DNA from 3 places in the Streptomyces sp. NPDC052687 genome. Region 1 is predicted to be linked to each of the others. Evidence: riboswitches for the same ligand, from Rfam matches in the RefSeq annotation. Region 1 holds a riboswitch; each other region holds the start of a gene.
The links. Region 1 has a riboswitch for cyclic di-AMP ahead of AB0K92_RS22665 (peptidoglycan DD-metalloendopeptidase family protein). Riboswitches for the same ligand answer to the same signal wherever they lie in the genome.
Positions count from the first base shown of each region.

Region 2: linked by a shared signal. The riboswitch ahead of AB0K92_RS06060 (transglycosylase family protein) and the one ahead of AB0K92_RS22665 (peptidoglycan DD-metalloendopeptidase family protein) in region 1 are both predicted to bind cyclic di-AMP.
Region 3: linked by a shared signal. The riboswitch ahead of AB0K92_RS31480 (M23 family metallopeptidase) and the one ahead of AB0K92_RS22665 (peptidoglycan DD-metalloendopeptidase family protein) in region 1 are both predicted to bind cyclic di-AMP.

Region 1 covers NZ_JBFATR010000030.1:72,361-77,667, forward strand. Annotated here, with positions in the region: gene AB0K92_RS22660 (alpha-galactosidase) at 1-1,936, shown strand, start outside; cyclic di-AMP (ydaO/yuaA leader) riboswitch at 2,208-2,404, shown strand; gene AB0K92_RS22665 (peptidoglycan DD-metalloendopeptidase family protein) at 2,409-3,419, shown strand; gene AB0K92_RS22670 (DUF6250 domain-containing protein) at 3,620-4,369, shown strand; gene AB0K92_RS22675 (SGNH/GDSL hydrolase family protein) at 4,496-5,281, shown strand.
Region 2 covers NZ_JBFATR010000003.1:278,031-283,337, forward strand. Annotated here, with positions in the region: gene AB0K92_RS06050 (cytochrome P450) at 1-860, shown strand, start outside; gene AB0K92_RS06055 (transglycosylase family protein) at 1,062-2,108, shown strand; cyclic di-AMP (ydaO/yuaA leader) riboswitch at 2,291-2,469, shown strand; gene AB0K92_RS06060 (transglycosylase family protein) at 2,474-3,160, shown strand; gene eno (phosphopyruvate hydratase) at 3,492-4,772, shown strand; gene AB0K92_RS06070 (septum formation initiator family protein) at 4,885-5,307, shown strand, end outside.
Region 3 covers NZ_JBFATR010000068.1:19,652-24,958, forward strand. Annotated here, with positions in the region: gene trmB (tRNA (guanosine(46)-N7)-methyltransferase TrmB) at 1-158, shown strand, start outside; gene AB0K92_RS31475 (PrsW family intramembrane metalloprotease) at 223-1,620, shown strand; gene AB0K92_RS31480 (M23 family metallopeptidase) at 1,745-2,788, opposite strand; cyclic di-AMP (ydaO/yuaA leader) riboswitch at 2,800-2,979, opposite strand; tRNA gene AB0K92_RS31485 (tRNA-Met) at 3,342-3,415, opposite strand; gene AB0K92_RS31490 (dihydrofolate reductase family protein) at 3,516-4,652, shown strand; gene AB0K92_RS31495 (hypothetical protein) at 4,823-5,307, opposite strand, start outside.

The DNA.
Region 1 (5,307 bases):
GCCGCTGCCGGACGCCTGGCCGTTCGAGTCCGCGCTCGACGGCCGTGAGGAGTACCCGGTCGAAGGCGGCCCCCGGTTCGTCCCCCCCGCCCTGTCCGTGCGCACCGACGAGCGCCGCGGCACCGAGTGGACGTTCGAGACGCACGAGATCGCCCACGCGGGAAGCGCGGACGAGGAGCTGCGGCTGCGGTTCCGGGACGCGGCACTGACGATCACCCTGCACTACCGGATGCGCGGAGACGTCGTCGAGCGCTGGGTGACGCTGCGCAACGAGGGTCCCGCGGCGGAGCTGCTGCGCGCCGACTCCGCGACCTGGACGCTCCCCGAGCGCGACGGCTGGCGGCTGTCCCATCTGCACGGCCGGTGGGCCGCGGAGTCCCGGCTGACCGCCGCGCCGCTCACCTACGGCGAGCACGTCATCGGCAGCCGCCGCGGTCACACCGGGCACCAGCACCTGCCCTGGGTCGCCGCGGACACCGACGCCACCGAGGAGCGCGGCGAGGTCTACGGCTGCGCCCTGGGCTGGTCCGGCTCCTGGCGGATCGCCGTCGCCCGGCTGCCCGACGCGCGCGTGCAGATCACCGGCGGCGCCGGGCACGACGACTCGGGGCTGGCGCGGCTGACCGCGGGGGAGTCCTTCACCACGCCCGTCTTCGCCGGGCTGTGGAGCGACGAGGGCTTCGGCGGCGCGAGCCGCGCCTGGCACGCCTATCAGCGCACCCATATCGTCCCGGGCGCGGACCGGGACCGGCCGGTGCTGTTCAACTCCTGGGAGGCGACGGGCTTCGACATCTCCGAGGAGCGCCAGCGCGCGCTCGCCCGGCGGGCCGCCCGCCTCGGCGTCGAGCTGTTCGTCGTCGACGACGGCTGGTTCGGCGCCCGCACCAGCGACCGCGCGGGCCTCGGCGACTGGACGCCCAACCCGGACCGCTTCCCGGCCGGCCTCGGCCCGCTCGCCGACGAGGTGCACTCCCTCGGCATGCGGTTCGGGATCTGGGTCGAACCGGAGATGGTCAACCCGGACAGCGAGCTGTACCGCGCCCACCCGGACTGGGTGCAGCACCAGACAGGACGAAAGCGGACGGAATTTCGCCATCAGCTCGTACTGAACCTGGCGCGCGAGGACGTCCAGGAGTACCTGTGGGAGCGGCTGCACACCCTGCTCTCCAGCGCCCCCGTCGACTATGTGAAGTGGGACTTCAACCGCTGCTTCACGGACGCCGGCTGGCCCGGCGATTCCTACCCGCAGCGTCTGTGGGCCGACCACGTACGGGCGCTGTACGCCCTGCTGGACCGGCTGCGCGCCGCCCATCCCGGCGTCGCCTTCGAGTCCTGCTCGGGCGGCGGCGGCCGGATCGACCTCGGGGTGCTCGGCCGTACCGAGCAGGTGTGGACCTCCGACAACACCGACCCGCTCGACCGGCTCGCCATCCAGCACGGCTTCAGCCAGATCCACCCCGCGTGCGTAATGGCCGCCTGGGTCACCGACAGCCCCAACACCCAGCTCAACGGCCGGACCAGCTCCCTGAGATTCCGATTCGTCAGCGCCATGGCCGGGGTCCTCGGCATCGGCGGCGACCTCACCCGGTGGACCGACGAGGAGCTGGCCGAGGCGCGCGGCTGGGTGGACCTCTACAAGGAGATCCGGCCGCTGGTCCAGCGCGGCGACCTGTACCGCCTGCGGCCTCCGGGTGGCGGGCTGAGCGCCGTGCAGTACGTCCTCGGCGACGAGACGGTCGTCCTCGCCTGGCTGCAGTCCCAGCACCACGGGGAGCCCGTACCGGCGCTGCGGCTGCGCGGGCTCGACCCGACAGCGGCGTACGAATGCCGTGAAACGGGCGAAGTGCACCGGGGAGCCGTGCTGCTGCACCACGGGGTGCGCCTCGGACTGCGAGGCGACCTCGATGCGACGGTTCTCCGCCTCCGTCGCATCTGAGCGATCTGTCCGAATTGCAGCCTTAGTCGTAACTCGCTCTGGAATAAAGAGTTCTGGAGCGGTGTCACGTGAGGAGGCTCATATTCGTGACGGTGAGTCGCCCGTCATGTTCACGTAATTCTCCCGGTTTTCAAGGGTGTTCACGGAAAAGGAAGGCTCCGTGATCGACGGAGTGTGACCGTGAATTCCGGGGCGGAAGAGATCGAAAAGCGACAGAGGGCAACCTTTCGCTTGTCCCCGTGCGTCCAGGTCGCTTACGTTCCACACCGATCCAGGCGGAACGCCGAATCCTGCCGCCGCCTGGTGCCCGCGCAAACCCACCCGTGCACGGCAGGAGCGGGGGACCCACAGGTTTTCACCGCCTGTTCCGGTCCTCGGAACAGGCTTGGGGTAAAGCCGCGTCTCGGCGCGGCCGGACATCTCCAGTCCGCACCCGACAGCTCACCTCGCAGGCGCCGGAGAGGAATTCGCCATGCCCGCGAAGGGTAAGCACCGCCGTCCGAAGACCCAGCGCTTCACCCGTTCCATCGCCGTCGCCGGCACCGGTGGAGCCGCGCTCGCGCTGCCCCTCATGGGGGCCGCCGCAGCCCATGCCGCCACCCCGCAGACCGCCGCGGAAGACACCACCCGGTCCGTCGCGTCCGTGCAGCAGTCCGCGGCGAAGAAGGCCGCGGAAAAGTCCGCCGAGAAGAACTCCGGTGTGCGTATCTACACCGTGAAGTCCGGTGACTGCCTCTCGAAGATCGCCGAGGACCAGAAGGTCGACGGCGGCTGGCAGCGGCTCTACGCCGACAACCGCGCCACCGTCGGCGAGGACCCGTCGCTGATCCACCCCGGCCTCAAGCTGACCCTCGGCAAGAAGGCCGCCGCCTCCGCGCCGAAGAGTTCCTCCGCCGAGCAGTCCAAGCCGTCGCAGTCCTCCCAGGGCTCGTCGCAGCAGTCGTCCGGCGCCTCGAAGAAGTCCGAGTCGGCCGAGTCGGCGAAGACGGCAGAGTCGGCGCAGTCGCAGTCCGCCAAGCCGGCCGCGGCGTCCTCCCCGCAGACCTCCACCGCCGCCCAGGCCGCCACGGTCGCCGGCGGTCACACCGCTCCGGTCGCGGGCGCCGGCATCGGTACCGCCTACAAGGTCGCGGGCAGCATGTGGTCCAGCGGCTACCACACCGGCGTCGACTTCGTCGTCCCGACCGGCACCTCGCTCAAGGCCGTCGGCGCGGGCACCGTCGTCTCCGCCGGCTGGGCCGGCGCGTACGGCAACCAGGTCGTCATCAAGCTCGCCGACGGCTACTACGCCCAGTACGCCCACCTGTCCGCGCTGTCGGTGTCGGCCGGCCAGTCCGTGACCGCCGGTCAGCAGGTCGGCCTCTCCGGCTCGACCGGCAACTCGACCGGCCCGCACCTGCACTTCGAGATCCGCACCACCCCGGACTACGGCTCGGACGTGGACCCGGTCGCCTACCTCCGCTCGAAGGGCGTCTCCCTCTGACGACTCCCTGCCGCGCCGGTTCCTGACCCCGGCCGCACACGCCGCCGAAGGCCGGACCCCGACCCCGGGTCCGGCCTTCGGCGTGTGCGCGGCCGTATGTCCATGGCAGAGTGACCGTCGTCAGTGGCAAGCGCTTTCTGCCGGTGCTGTGCATCCGCGCTTTCCCTCCGCGCTCTCCATCCGTCGAGGAGCCGTCCCCCGTGACCACCACACGCAGAGCCTTCGCCACCCTGGCCACGGGCGCCGCCCTGGCGGCCCTCGCCCCGACCCCGAGCGCGGCCACGACTGCGACCACGGATGCGAGCGCGCACGCCGGGCAGGCCGCGCCCCGCCGCCGCCCCCGGCTCATCGCCCGCGACGACTTCCGCCACGGCCTCGGTAAGTGGGCCGCCGAACTCCAGGACGGCGGCACGGTCACGGCCTCCCGCGGCGTACTGGACATCGATGTGCCCAGCGGGGCCACGGTGTGGTTCCGGCAGAGGCTCCAAGGGCCGTACGTCCTGGCGTACACCGCCACCCCGGTCGCGGCCGGCGGCCCCAACGACCGTGTCTCGGACCTGAACAACTTCTGGAACGCCACGGACGTCCGCTCCCCGCACGACCTGTTCGCCACCCCGCGCGGCGGGGCCCTGACGGAGTACGACCACCTGACGACGTACTACGCGGGATACGGCGCCAACCACAACACCACCACGCGGCTGCGCCGGTACATCGGCGAGGCCGGTGTCCGGCCGCTCGTGTTCGACTACACCGAGCCGCTGCTCGTGCCCAACGGGCCGAACCGCGTGCGGATCGTCTCCGCGGGACCGACCGTCCAGTGGTGGAACAACGGGCGGCTCGTGTTCGACTACACGGACCCGGAACCGTACACCGCGGGCCACTTCGCGTTCCGGACGGTGTGGAGCCACTTCCGCATCAGTGACTTCCGCGTGTGGCGGCTTATTCCGTAGTTGACCAATCCTTGAAGAGTGGCTTATCTCACCGCCCGTCAACCCCTGCCTACGGTCGCGTAAGTCACATTCGAGGGTGAATCATGAGCCGTTGTGGCAGACGATTCGAAGAATGACAGCAGATCAGTGATCGGGTCGTACGTGGCGGTGGGGGACAGCTTCACCGAGGGCGTCGGCGACCCCGGCCCCGACGGGGCGTTCGTCGGCTGGGCCGACCGGCTCGCGGTGCTGCTCGCGGACCGCAGGCCCGAGGGCGACTTCGCGTACACGAACCTCGCCGTGCGCGGGAAACTGCTCGACCAGATCGTGGCGGACCAGGTGCCGCGGGCCATCCAACTGGCGCCCGATCTGGTCTCGTTCTGCGCCGGCGGCAACGACATCATCCGGCCCGGTACCGACCCGGACGACGTCGCCGAGCGGTTCGAGCGGGCGGTCGCCGCGCTGACCGCCGCCGCGGGCACCGTGCTCGTCACCACCGGCTTCGACACCCGGGGCGTGCCGCTGCTCAAGCACCTCCGCGGCAAGATCGCCACGTACAACGGGCACGTGCGGGCCATCGCCGACCGGTACGGATGCCCCGTGCTCGACCTGTGGTCCCTGAAGTCCGTCCAGGACCGCCGGGCCTGGGACCACGACCGGCTGCACCTCTCGCCCGAGGGCCACACCCGCGTGGCCCTGCGCGCCGGCCAGGCTCTCGGGCTGCCCGTCCCCGCCGACCCCGAGCAGCCGTGGCCCCCGCTGCCGCCGCGCGGCACCTTCGAGGTCCGCCGGGACGACGTGCACTGGGCGCGCGAGTACCTGGTGCCCTGGATCGGCCGCCGGCTGCGCGGCGAGTCCTCCGGCGACCACGTCACCGCGAAGGGCACCCTTTCGCCGGACGACATCAAGATGCGGATCGCGGCGGTGGCGTAAGGGAGCCCCCGCCGACGACCGTCTCT
Region 2 (5,307 bases), on a different contig from region 1:
TCGCCCGCACCGGGTCCGCCGACCTCATCCACGAGTTCGCCTTCCCGCTGCCCATCTACGCCATCTGCGACATGCTGGGCGTACCGCGCGAGGACCAGGACGACTTCCGGGACTGGGCGGGCATGATGATCCGGCACGGCGGGGGACCGCGCGGCGGGGTGGCGCGCTCGGTGAAGAAGATGCGCGGCTATCTCGCCGACCTCATCCACCGCAAGCGCGAGGCCCTGCCCGCCGAGCCCGCGCCCGGCGAGGACCTGATCTCGGGTCTCATCCGCGCCTCCGACCACGGCGAGCACCTCACCGAGAACGAGGCGGCGGCGATGGCGTTCATCCTGCTGTTCGCCGGTTTCGAGACCACGGTCAACCTCATCGGCAACGGCACGTACGCCCTGCTGACCCACCCGGAACAGCGTGAGCGCCTCCAGCGCTCCCTGGCGGCCGGGGAGCGCGCTCTGCTGGAGACCGGAGTGGAGGAACTCCTGCGCTACGACGGTCCGGTGGAGCTGGCCACCTGGCGCTTCGCCACCCGGCCGCTCACCATCGGCGGTCAGGACATCGCCCCCGGCGACCCGGTCCTCGTCGTGCTCGCCGCCGCCGACCGCGACCCCGCCCGGTTCGCCGACCCCGACACCCTGGACCTCGCCCGCCGCGACAACCAGCACCTCGGATACGGGCACGGCATCCACTACTGCCTGGGCGCCCCGCTCGCCCGCCTGGAGGGCCAGACCGCGCTCGCCACCCTCCTCACGCGCCTGCCGGACCTGCGGCTGGCCGCGGACCCCGCGGACCTGCGCTGGCGCGGCGGACTCATCATGCGCGGACTGCGCACGCTGCCCGTGGAGTTCACACCGGAGCGGTGAGGTGCACCGGGCTCCTGCGCGCGCAGCGGCCCTGTGCCGCCGCGAAGGTGACACGCACTCACCTCTGTGATCTTCACGTGATCTGCGCGGCATGAACTTGTGACAAGTGATCGTCTGCCGATACGTTCACCCATCAGTGTGACGGCGGTGATCACAGCATCTCCGCCGCGCCGTCACCGTTGTCTCGCGAAAGGTCTCCGCATGCTCTCCGGGAACGGTCGTCACCGTCGCCCCCGCCAGGCTCCGGCCCTCATCGTCGCGGCCGGAGTGACCGGTTCCGCCATCGCCATCCCGCTCCTCGGCGCGAGCGGCGCGAGCGCCGCCAGCGGGGTCACGTGGGACAGGGTCGCGGAGTGCGAGAGCGGTGGCTCCTGGAGCGCGGACAACGGCAACGGCTACTACGGCGGCCTCCAGATCTCCCAGGAGAACTGGGTGAAGTACGGCGGCCTGGACTACGCCGAGAGCCCCGACGTGGCCAGCCGTTCGCAGCAGATCGCCGTGGCCGAGAGAATCCTGGCCGCCGAGGGTGTGGCGGCCTGGCCCACCTGCGGTGTGCTCGCCGGCCTCGACGGCGACTCCGCGTCTCCGGGGGTCGACACCGGTCTGGCGGCTGACGCCGCGTCGGGTGCGTCGGCCACGCCGGACGCGGGCTCCTCGGCGAGCCCCGAGTCCGGCTTGTCCGACTCGTCGCGATCCTCGGAAACCTCCGGTTCCTCCGGTTCCGCCGAATCGGCCGGATCCTCCGCGCGTTCCGGAATCTCCGGCGGCACCGGTTCCTCCGGAACTCCGGAAGGTGCCGAATCGTCCGGTTCTGCCACGTCTTCGCCGTCTTCGAGCGCCTCCGACCCCGCGTCCTCGGGAGGTGGCGACTCCTCCACGGCCACCACGAAGCGGGACTACTCGGACAACTCCGGCCGGAACGACCCGTCTTCGGGCACCGCCGACACCGGCTCCACCGGTACCGGGCGCCACCGCGGCGACAGCGCCGAGGAGGAGGCCGCCGACAGCCGTACGACCGAGCCCTCCGGCCGGCACGCCTCGCGCGACTCCGCCGCCGCCCGCGACGCGGCCGACGGCACCTACACGGTCCGCGCCGGCGACAGCCTGTGGGGCATCGCGGACTCCCTTGAGCTGGACGGCGGATGGTCCGCGCTGTACGCCGAGAACAAGGCGACCGTGGGCACCGACCCCGACCTCATCCTCCCCGGTCAGACGCTGGAGGTAGGGGTTGAACCGGGAGAAAAGTAGCGGGACTTCAGCACACGGTTCGCGGTGAATGTCCGTTATAAACACGGTGAGAGATAGGTCTCAGAAGCCCTGATCGTCTTTGAAAATCCGCCGATCGCCTGGCTACGGTCGAAGCCGCTCGTCACCGCGAGCCCCGGCTGCCGCAACGCCGAATCCTGCCAGCGGCCGCCCGGGAACAGTCGTCGCTTCAAGCGCCGTAGGCAGGAGCGGGGGACCCAAGGTAAGTGCCGGTCCCGGCCGTTGAGGAGACTCGACACCGGAACCGGCTCGGGGTGAAGCCGCGGCTCGCAAGAGCCGCGGCCGGGCAACTCAACCGGCCCGAACCCGACAGCTCACCTCGCAGGCGTCGGTGAGGGGATCGATCCATGCTGTTTTCCGGCAAGGGCAAGCACCGTCGTCCGTTCAAGGCCACCCGCGCCATCGCGCTCGCCGGTGTCACCGGCGCCGCCGTCGCCGCTCCGCTGATGGCGGCCGGCAACGCCTCCGCCGCCACCGCCGCCGAGTGGGACGCCGTCGCCCAGTGCGAGTCCGGTGGCAACTGGTCCATCAACACCGGCAACGGCTACTACGGCGGTCTGCAGTTCTCCGCCTCCACCTGGGCCGCGTACGGTGGCACGCAGTACGCCGCCACCGCCGACCAGGCCACCAAGGAGCAGCAGATCGCCATCGCCGAGAAGGTCCTCGCGGGCCAGGGCAAGGGCGCGTGGCCGCACTGCGGTGTCAACCTCTCCAGCGCTCCGTACAACGGCGGCTCCGCCGAGAGCACCGGCTCCGCCCCCGCCCGTGAGACCGAGGAGCAGCCGGCCTCCCGCTCCGCCGAGCGCCCGGCCGCCGAGCCGGCCCCGAAGGCCGAGAAGACCGTCACCACCCCGACCGGCAAGAAGGTCGAGAAGGGTGACGGCGAGTACAAGGTGGTCAAGGGCGACACCCTCAGCACCATCGCCGCGGAGCACGACGTCAAGGGCGGCTGGCAGAAGCTGTTCGAGCTGAACAAGGACATCGTCGACGACGCCGACTTCATCTACCCGGGCCAGCAGCTGCACCTCAAGTAAGAAGACAAGAGGCAAGCGGCAGCCCCGCAGTCTCCCCGCCCCGGTGCGTCTCCCCCGTACGCACCGGGGCGGGGGCATGTCCGGGCACGGACCCACCCGGCCGCGTGCCGCGACCGTGGCCGCGTGCCGACACCGCATGCCGCGACCGTGACCGAGGCCGTGGCCGCGAATTTTCCGGAACGGGCTTTGTTCCGTTCGGAAACAATTTACTCTCGGTTCCGTCCACGGGGTGGGCGGTCGGCTGGCCGATCCCCCGGAGCCGGTTAGGCTCGTCTCGCAGAGCCACACCCGCGGTTCTGCCCACCGCGTCACATCCACGAAGGAGATGCTCGTGCCGTCCATCGACGTCGTCGTAGCCCGGGAAATCCTGGACTCCCGAGGCAACCCCACGGTCGAGGTCGAGGTCGGCCTCGACGACGGCAGCACCGGTCGTGCCGCCGTCCCGTCCGGCGCCTCCACGGGCGCCTTCGAGGCCATCGAGCTGCGCGACGGCGACTCGAACCGCTACCTCGGCAAGGGTGTCGAGAAGGCCGTTCTCGCCGTGATCGAGCAGATCGGCCCGGAGCTGGTCGGTTACGACGCCACCGAGCAGCGCCTGATCGACCAGGCCATGTTCGACCTGGACGCCACCGACAACAAGGGCTCGCTCGGCGCCAACGCCATCCTCGGCGTCTCGCTCGCCGTCGCGCACGCCGCCTCCGAGGCCAGCGACCTGCCGCTCTTCCGCTACCTGGGCGGCCCCAACGCGCACCTGCTCCCGGTGCCGATGATGAACATCCTGAACGGCGGCTCGCACGCCGACTCCAACGTGGACATCCAGGAGTTCATGATCGCCCCCATCGGCGCGGAGTCCTTCTCCGAGGCCCTGCGCTGGGGCGCCGAGGTCTACCACACCCTCAAGAAGGTGCTGAAGAACCGCGGCCTGTCCACCGGCCTCGGCGACGAGGGCGGCTTCGCCCCGAACCTCGGCTCCAACCGCGAGGCCCTCGACCTCATCCTCGAGGCGATCAAGGAGGCCGGCTACACCCCCGGCGAGCAGATCGCCCTCGCCCTCGACGTGGCCGCGTCCGAGTTCTACAAGGACGGCGTGTACGTCTTCGAGGGCAAGAACCGCTCCGCCGCCGAGATGACCGAGTACTACGCCGAACTGGTCGAGGCGTACCCGCTGGTCTCCATCGAGGACCCGCTGTTCGAGGACGACTGGGAGGGCTGGAAGACCATCACCGCCCAGCTCGGTGACAAGGTCCAGCTCGTCGGCGACGACCTGTTCGTCACCAACCCCGAGCGCCTGGCCAAGGGCATCGAGGAGGGCGCCGCGAACGCCCTGCTGGTGAAGGTGAACCAGATCGGCTCGCTCACCGAGACCCTGGACGCCGTCGAGCTGGCCCAGCGCAACGGCTACAAGTGCATGATGTCCCACCGCTCCGGCGAGACCGAGGACGTCACCATCGCCGACCTCGCCGTCGCCACCAACTGCGGCCAGATCAAGACCGGCGCCCCGGCCCGCTCCGAGCGCGTCGCCAAGTACAACCAGCTGCTGCGCATCGAGGAGATCCTCGACGACGCCGCGGTGTACGCCGGCCGCAGCGCGTTCCCGCGCTTCAAGGGCTGAGCACCGCGGCCGTGCAGGGCTGACGCCCGCGTAGGAAGCGTCGTACGTACGTCCCCGTACTCGGTCCCGTACCGTGTGCGGGGACGTACGCGCGTGAACGGGAGGCGGGACGATGGCCGTGAGGGACCGGGACCGGTTCTCCACCGCGACCAGGATCAGACTGCTCGGCGAGCAGACCGCCGCCCGTGTCTACCGCTCGCAGACCAAGCGGCAGGCCCGCCGCTCCCGGCTGACCGGCCGGGCCGCGCTGCTGGCGCTGGTGGTCTGCTCGCTGGTCGTGGCGCTCGCCTACCCGATAAGGCAGTACGTCGCCCAGCGCGCCGAGATCGCCGATCTGGAGCGGGAGCAGCGGCAGGCGCGCGAGCGCGTCGAACGGCTGCGCGACCAGAAGGCGCGGTGGCAGGACGACGCGTACGCCGAGCAGCAGATCCGCAAGCGGCTGCACTATGTGATGCCCGGCGAGACCGGGTACGTGGTGATCGACCCGGACGCGGCCGAGCAGTCCCGCACCGACACGGGCGGGGCCGACCGCCCC
Region 3 (5,307 bases), on a different contig from region 1:
AGAACACGCAGCCCGACGGCGGTTTCGCGCCCCGCCCGGAGTTCCGCCCGCTGACCCGTTTCGAGGGTCAGGGACTGGACAAGGGTCATGTCGTGAACGACCTGCTCTTCCGCCGCGTACCACACACAACGTCAGCTCAGCCTCCCGCCGACGCCTGATCCACCGCGGGCGGCTCCGTCCCTCGTAAGGGTCAATGCCGTGGCCAGCAGTCCCCCGTACCCCATGCCCCCCGGTGAAGCCGTCCCCGGTGCTCCCGCAGCCGGTGCCCCCGTTCCCGGGGCGCACCGGCCCGCGCACTGGTGGCAGCGTCCCTGGGTGCGCTACGGCGCGCTCATCACCCTGCTCGCGCTGTCCGGGCTCGTCATCCTCGCCCTGGTGCGCGAGGAGACCGGCACCGAGGGGTTCCTGGTGGGTCTGGGCCTGGCGGTCCTGCCCGTCCCGCTGCTCGTCGCCGCCTTCCGCTGGCTGGACCGGGTGGAGCCGGGCCCCTGGCGGAATTTGGTCTTCGCGTTCGCCTGGGGGGCCTGCGCCGCGGCGCTGATCGCGATCGTCGCCAACAGCTTCGCGACCCAGTGGATAGCCACGGCGACCGCCGACCCGGCCGGCGCGGACACCCTCGGGGCCACCGTCATAGCGCCGGTCGTGGAGGAGTCCGCCAAGGCGGCCGCGATCCTGCTGCTCTTCCTCTTCCGCAGGCGGGACTTCACGGGAATCGTCGACGGCGTGGTCATAGCCGGGGTGACCGCGACCGGCTTCGCGTTCACCGAGAACATCCTCTACCTCGGCACCGCCTTCGGCACCGACCAGATGCAGGGCGACAGCGGCATCGCCTCCGTCACCGCCGCCACCTTCTTCGTGCGCATCGTGATGTCCCCGTTCGCGCACCCCCTGTTCACCGTCTTCACCGGCATCGGCTTCGGCATCGCCGCCCTGTCCGGGCCCCGGCAGCGGACGCGCCGCCTGCTGCTGCCGCCGTGCGGCCTGCTGCTCGCGATGGGCATGCACGCGCTGTGGAACGGCTCCGCGAGCTTCGGCGGCTTCGCGTTCCTCGCGGTGTACGCCGCGTTCATGGTGCCCGCGTTCGGGCTGCTGACCTGGCTGGTGATCTGGACCCGGCAGCGGGAGCTGCGCACCGTCCGCGAGGAGCTGCCCGCGTACGTGGCCGCCGGCTGGCTGGGCCCGGCGGAGCCGTTCGCGCTCGGCTCGATGCGGGCCCGCCGGCTGGCCCGCGACCACGCCCGGCACCACCTCGGCAAACCGGCGGCCCGCGCGGTCGCAGAGTACGAGGCGTACGCGACGTCGCTGGCGTTCCTGCGGCACCGGGGGCGGCGCGGCCGGGCCGGTGCGGACTTCGTCTTGCGGGAGCGGGAGCTGCTGCACGAGCTGTGGCGCCGCCGGGAGGCCGCCCGTCCGGCCCTGGAGTACGCGGCGCGGATGACGGCGTCGCCGGTGCCGGTGATGATGCCGTGGCCGACGCAGCCGGGCCCCGGGGCGCCGTACCCGGCGTACCCGGCGTACCGGCCGCCGTACCCGGGGTTCCGTCCGCCGCACCCCGTGCAGCGGACGCCGCAGACCGCGTACCAGGCGCCGTATCCGGCCTACAACCCGTACCGGACGTGACCGGGCGGCGGCCCGTTGACCGGCAGCCCTGACGTCGGGGGGGCGCCGTCAGGACCGCCGGGGACCGGGAGAAGAAAGAAGAGAAGCGGAAGAGAGGGGCGAGCGCGCCGGCTCGGCGGGTGCGTCAGGGGGTGAGGCCCTTGCTCCGCAGCCAGGCCATCGGGTCCAGCGCGCCGCCGGCGGCGGTGTGGACCTCCATGTGCAGATGCGCGCCGCTGACGTTGCCCGTGGCGCCCACGCGGCCGATGACCTCGCCCGTGGTGACCTTCTGGCCCACGCTGACGCCGATCGACGACTGGTGGGCGTAGAGGATCTCGGTGCCGTCCTCCAGGGTGAGGACGGTCTTGTAGCCGTACGGCCCGTCCCAGCCGGCCTCCGTGATGGTGCCGGAGTGGACGGCCTTGATGAGGGTGCCGGTGGGCGCGGCGAAGTCGAGGCCGGTGTGGTAGCCGGAGGACCACATGGCGCCGGCCTGGCCGTAGCTCGCGGTGAGGACGTACGACGAGGTCGGCAGCGTGTACTGCTTGGCCAGCTCGGCCAGGCGCTCCGCCTCGGCCTTCTTGCGGGCCTCCTCCTCGGCGGCCTTCTTCGCGGCGGCCGCCTTGGCCTCGGCCTCCTTCTCCGCCTTGGCGGCGGCCTCGGCGGCCTCCTTCTCGGCGGCGGCCAGCGCCTCGGCGGCGGCCTTGGACTCGACCTGGTCCTGCTGCTGCTCGGCCTGCGCCATGATGCGGGCGCGCAGCGCCTCGCCGGCGTCGGTGGTGCCCTGCCCGGAGTCGGCGGCGGTGACGCCGATGCCGCTGAGCGGGGTGGCGGCGACTTCCGGGGCCTCGGCCTCGGTGTCGTCGGAGATGAGCGAGCCGACGTTCGGCAGGTCGGGCATGGAGATGGAGACCGGCGGCTTGCCGGTCTGCGCGGTGGCCATGCCGCCCGCGCCGACGGCGGCTATGACACCGACGCCCAGCACGGTGGAGCTGCGGGCGAGTCCGCCGCGCTGCTTGGTGACGCGATGCCGGCCGCGTACGGGGCGAATGGATTCCGCAGTCGGGTTCCACTCCTCCCACGGGCCCTCGTCGGTGCGCTGATCGCCGTACACGAAGGTGTCGGCGGGGTCGGCGGTGCGCTGGCCAGGCACGAACGGGGCCTCGGGGGCAGGCCGGTTGGACGCCACGTGGGCGTACTCCTTTCCTTCCTTCTCGCCTACCGGGTTAGCTGACGGGTTCGGAGCAGGAAGGTCTCCTACGCGCGTAAACCAGCCGTGCCCTGCGCGGTTTCAGCCGCTGTGGACCCGACCCCTTACGCCCGATTCACCCCAAAATGGTGGTTCCCCGGTTCCCTCACGGGATTCGGCGCGTGCGCACGGAGCCGCCTCTTGTGACGGCTGGGACGACCGCGCTGCGTTATCGGACGTTAATAGAACCAGGGGGTGATTTCCAAGCCGTTCCGCTTGATCATTACGGTTCGCCGGGCGGACGTAGCGCCCAGGAGCGGCTAAAAACGGGCGAGTTGACCTCGACTCTCAAACGCTTCAGCAGCGTTCGCGTTTTTGATGGTGACTCAGATGTTATGCGCAGTGGGGTCGGTCACTCACTGGTGGTGACAATCCGGGACGCCGTGCGTCTTCGGCCATGCGGCGGGCAACGCGGGCAACGCGCAGCCCCCGGAAGGGGTGGAAAACACTCAGGGCCGGAACCCGTTTCCGGATTCCGGCCCTGAGCCTTCAGTAGCGGGGACAGGATTTGAACCTGCGACCTCTGGGTTATGAGCCCAGCGAGCTACCGAGCTGCTCCACCCCGCGTCGGTGAAACCAGTGTACGCCATGCGCGGGACCCCTCGCGCCAGAGGTAGTTTCACTGGGAACCGACCCGGGATTCCGCCGTCTCCAGATGGGTGCGCCGATGCCCTACCCGTACGTCCTGCTCTCCGCCGCCGTCTCCCTGGACGGCTTCCTGGACGACACCGGCCCCGAGCGGCTGCTGCTGTCCGGCCCGGCCGACTTCGACCGGGTCGACGAGGTGCGGGCGTCCGTCGACGCGATTCTGGTGGGCGCCGGCACGATCCGCGCCGACAACCCGCGGCTGCTGGTGAACTCCCCCGAGCGCCGCGCGGCCCGGACGGCGGCCGGGAAACCGGAGTACCCGCTGAAGGTCACGGTCAGCGCCACCGGCGACCTCGACCCCGGGGCGCGGTTCTGGCACACCGGCGGCGAGAAGGTCGTCTACACGACCCCCGAGGGCGCCGGCCGCCTGCGGGCGTCGGGCATCGCGGACACCGCGGCGGTGGTGCCGCTCGCCGGGGCCTGGGACTGGCGCACCGTCCTGGAGCATCTGCACGACCTGCGCGGCGTACGGCAGCTGATGGTCGAGGGCGGCGGCACGGTCCACACCCAGCTTCTCCGACTGGGTCTGGCCGACGAACTCCAGCTCGCCCTGGCGCCCCTCTTCGTCGGCGACCCGGACGCCCCCCGCCTGTTCGGCCCCGGCCCCTACCAGCCGGGCCGGCTGCGCCTGGTGGAGACCCGCCCGGTCGGTGACGTGGTCCTGATGCGCTACCAGCCGACCGCCCCCGGCACCGGCACGACCGCGGTGGCCGCCGACCACCACTGGCTGGCCCGGGCCTGCGCCCTGGCGGCGCAGTGCCCGCCCTCCGCGACCGCCTTCAGCGTCGGCGCGATCGTCGTCGCCGCCGACGGCACGGAACTCGCCCGCGGCCACTCCCGCGAGGGCGACGACCCGGTCGTCCACGCGGAGGAGGCGGCCCTGGCGAAGATCGACCCGGCGGACCCGCGGCTGCCCACCGCGACCGTCTACAGCAGCCTGGAGCCCTGTACGCGCCGCGCCTCCCGGCCCCGCCCCTGCGCAGGTCTGATCCTGGACGCCGGTGTCCGCAGGGTCGTCACGGCATGGCGGGAGCCGGACACGTTCGTGGCGGGGGCGGACGGCGCGGGGGCCCTGGCGGCGCGGGGCGTGGACGTGATCGTCCTCCCCGAGCACGAGGAGCAGGCGAAGGCCCCGAACCGCCACTTGCCGGGCTGAGGAACGGGCGAAGGCCCCGAACCGCCACCTGCCGAGCCGAGGAACGGGCAAGCGCCCGGAACCGCCACCTGCCGAGCCGAGGAACGGGCGAAGGCCCCGAACCGCCACCTGCCGGGCCGAGGAACGGGCGAAGCCCCCGAACCGCCACCTGCCGGGCTGGCGCCGCGCCACTACTGGCCGCCCCGCGGGGCGGTCGCGCTCCCCGCGGGATGGAGGACGTCGTACAGCGCCACCGACAGGGCCATGTACCGGTCCGCCGCCGCGGCCACCTCGCTCAGCCCGCGCTCGACGAGCGGAACCGACCCGACCGCCAGGCCGCTGCCGCAGAGCGCGCCGCCGCGCCGGGCCTGTTCGGCGATCGCGGCCCAGTCCGCGGCCTCGGGGGCGTCGACCGGCGGAGCGGGCAGGCGGGCCGCCTGCGCCCCGTCGGCGGACCAGAAGGCGCACACCGGTCCGTACACATCCTGTGGATAACCGCGCGCGGGTGGATGCTCGGCCAGCGCGTCCCGCAGGGTGCGGTAGTCGGCCGCGTACGCGTTCATCGCGGTCTGGCCGCCCCTGGCCAGCCAGTCCCGCAGCCGTTCACGCTCCTTCGCCCTCTCCATCGCCGCCGCGCCCTGCCTGCCCTGCGCGGTCGAGGGGTCCGCGAACGCCT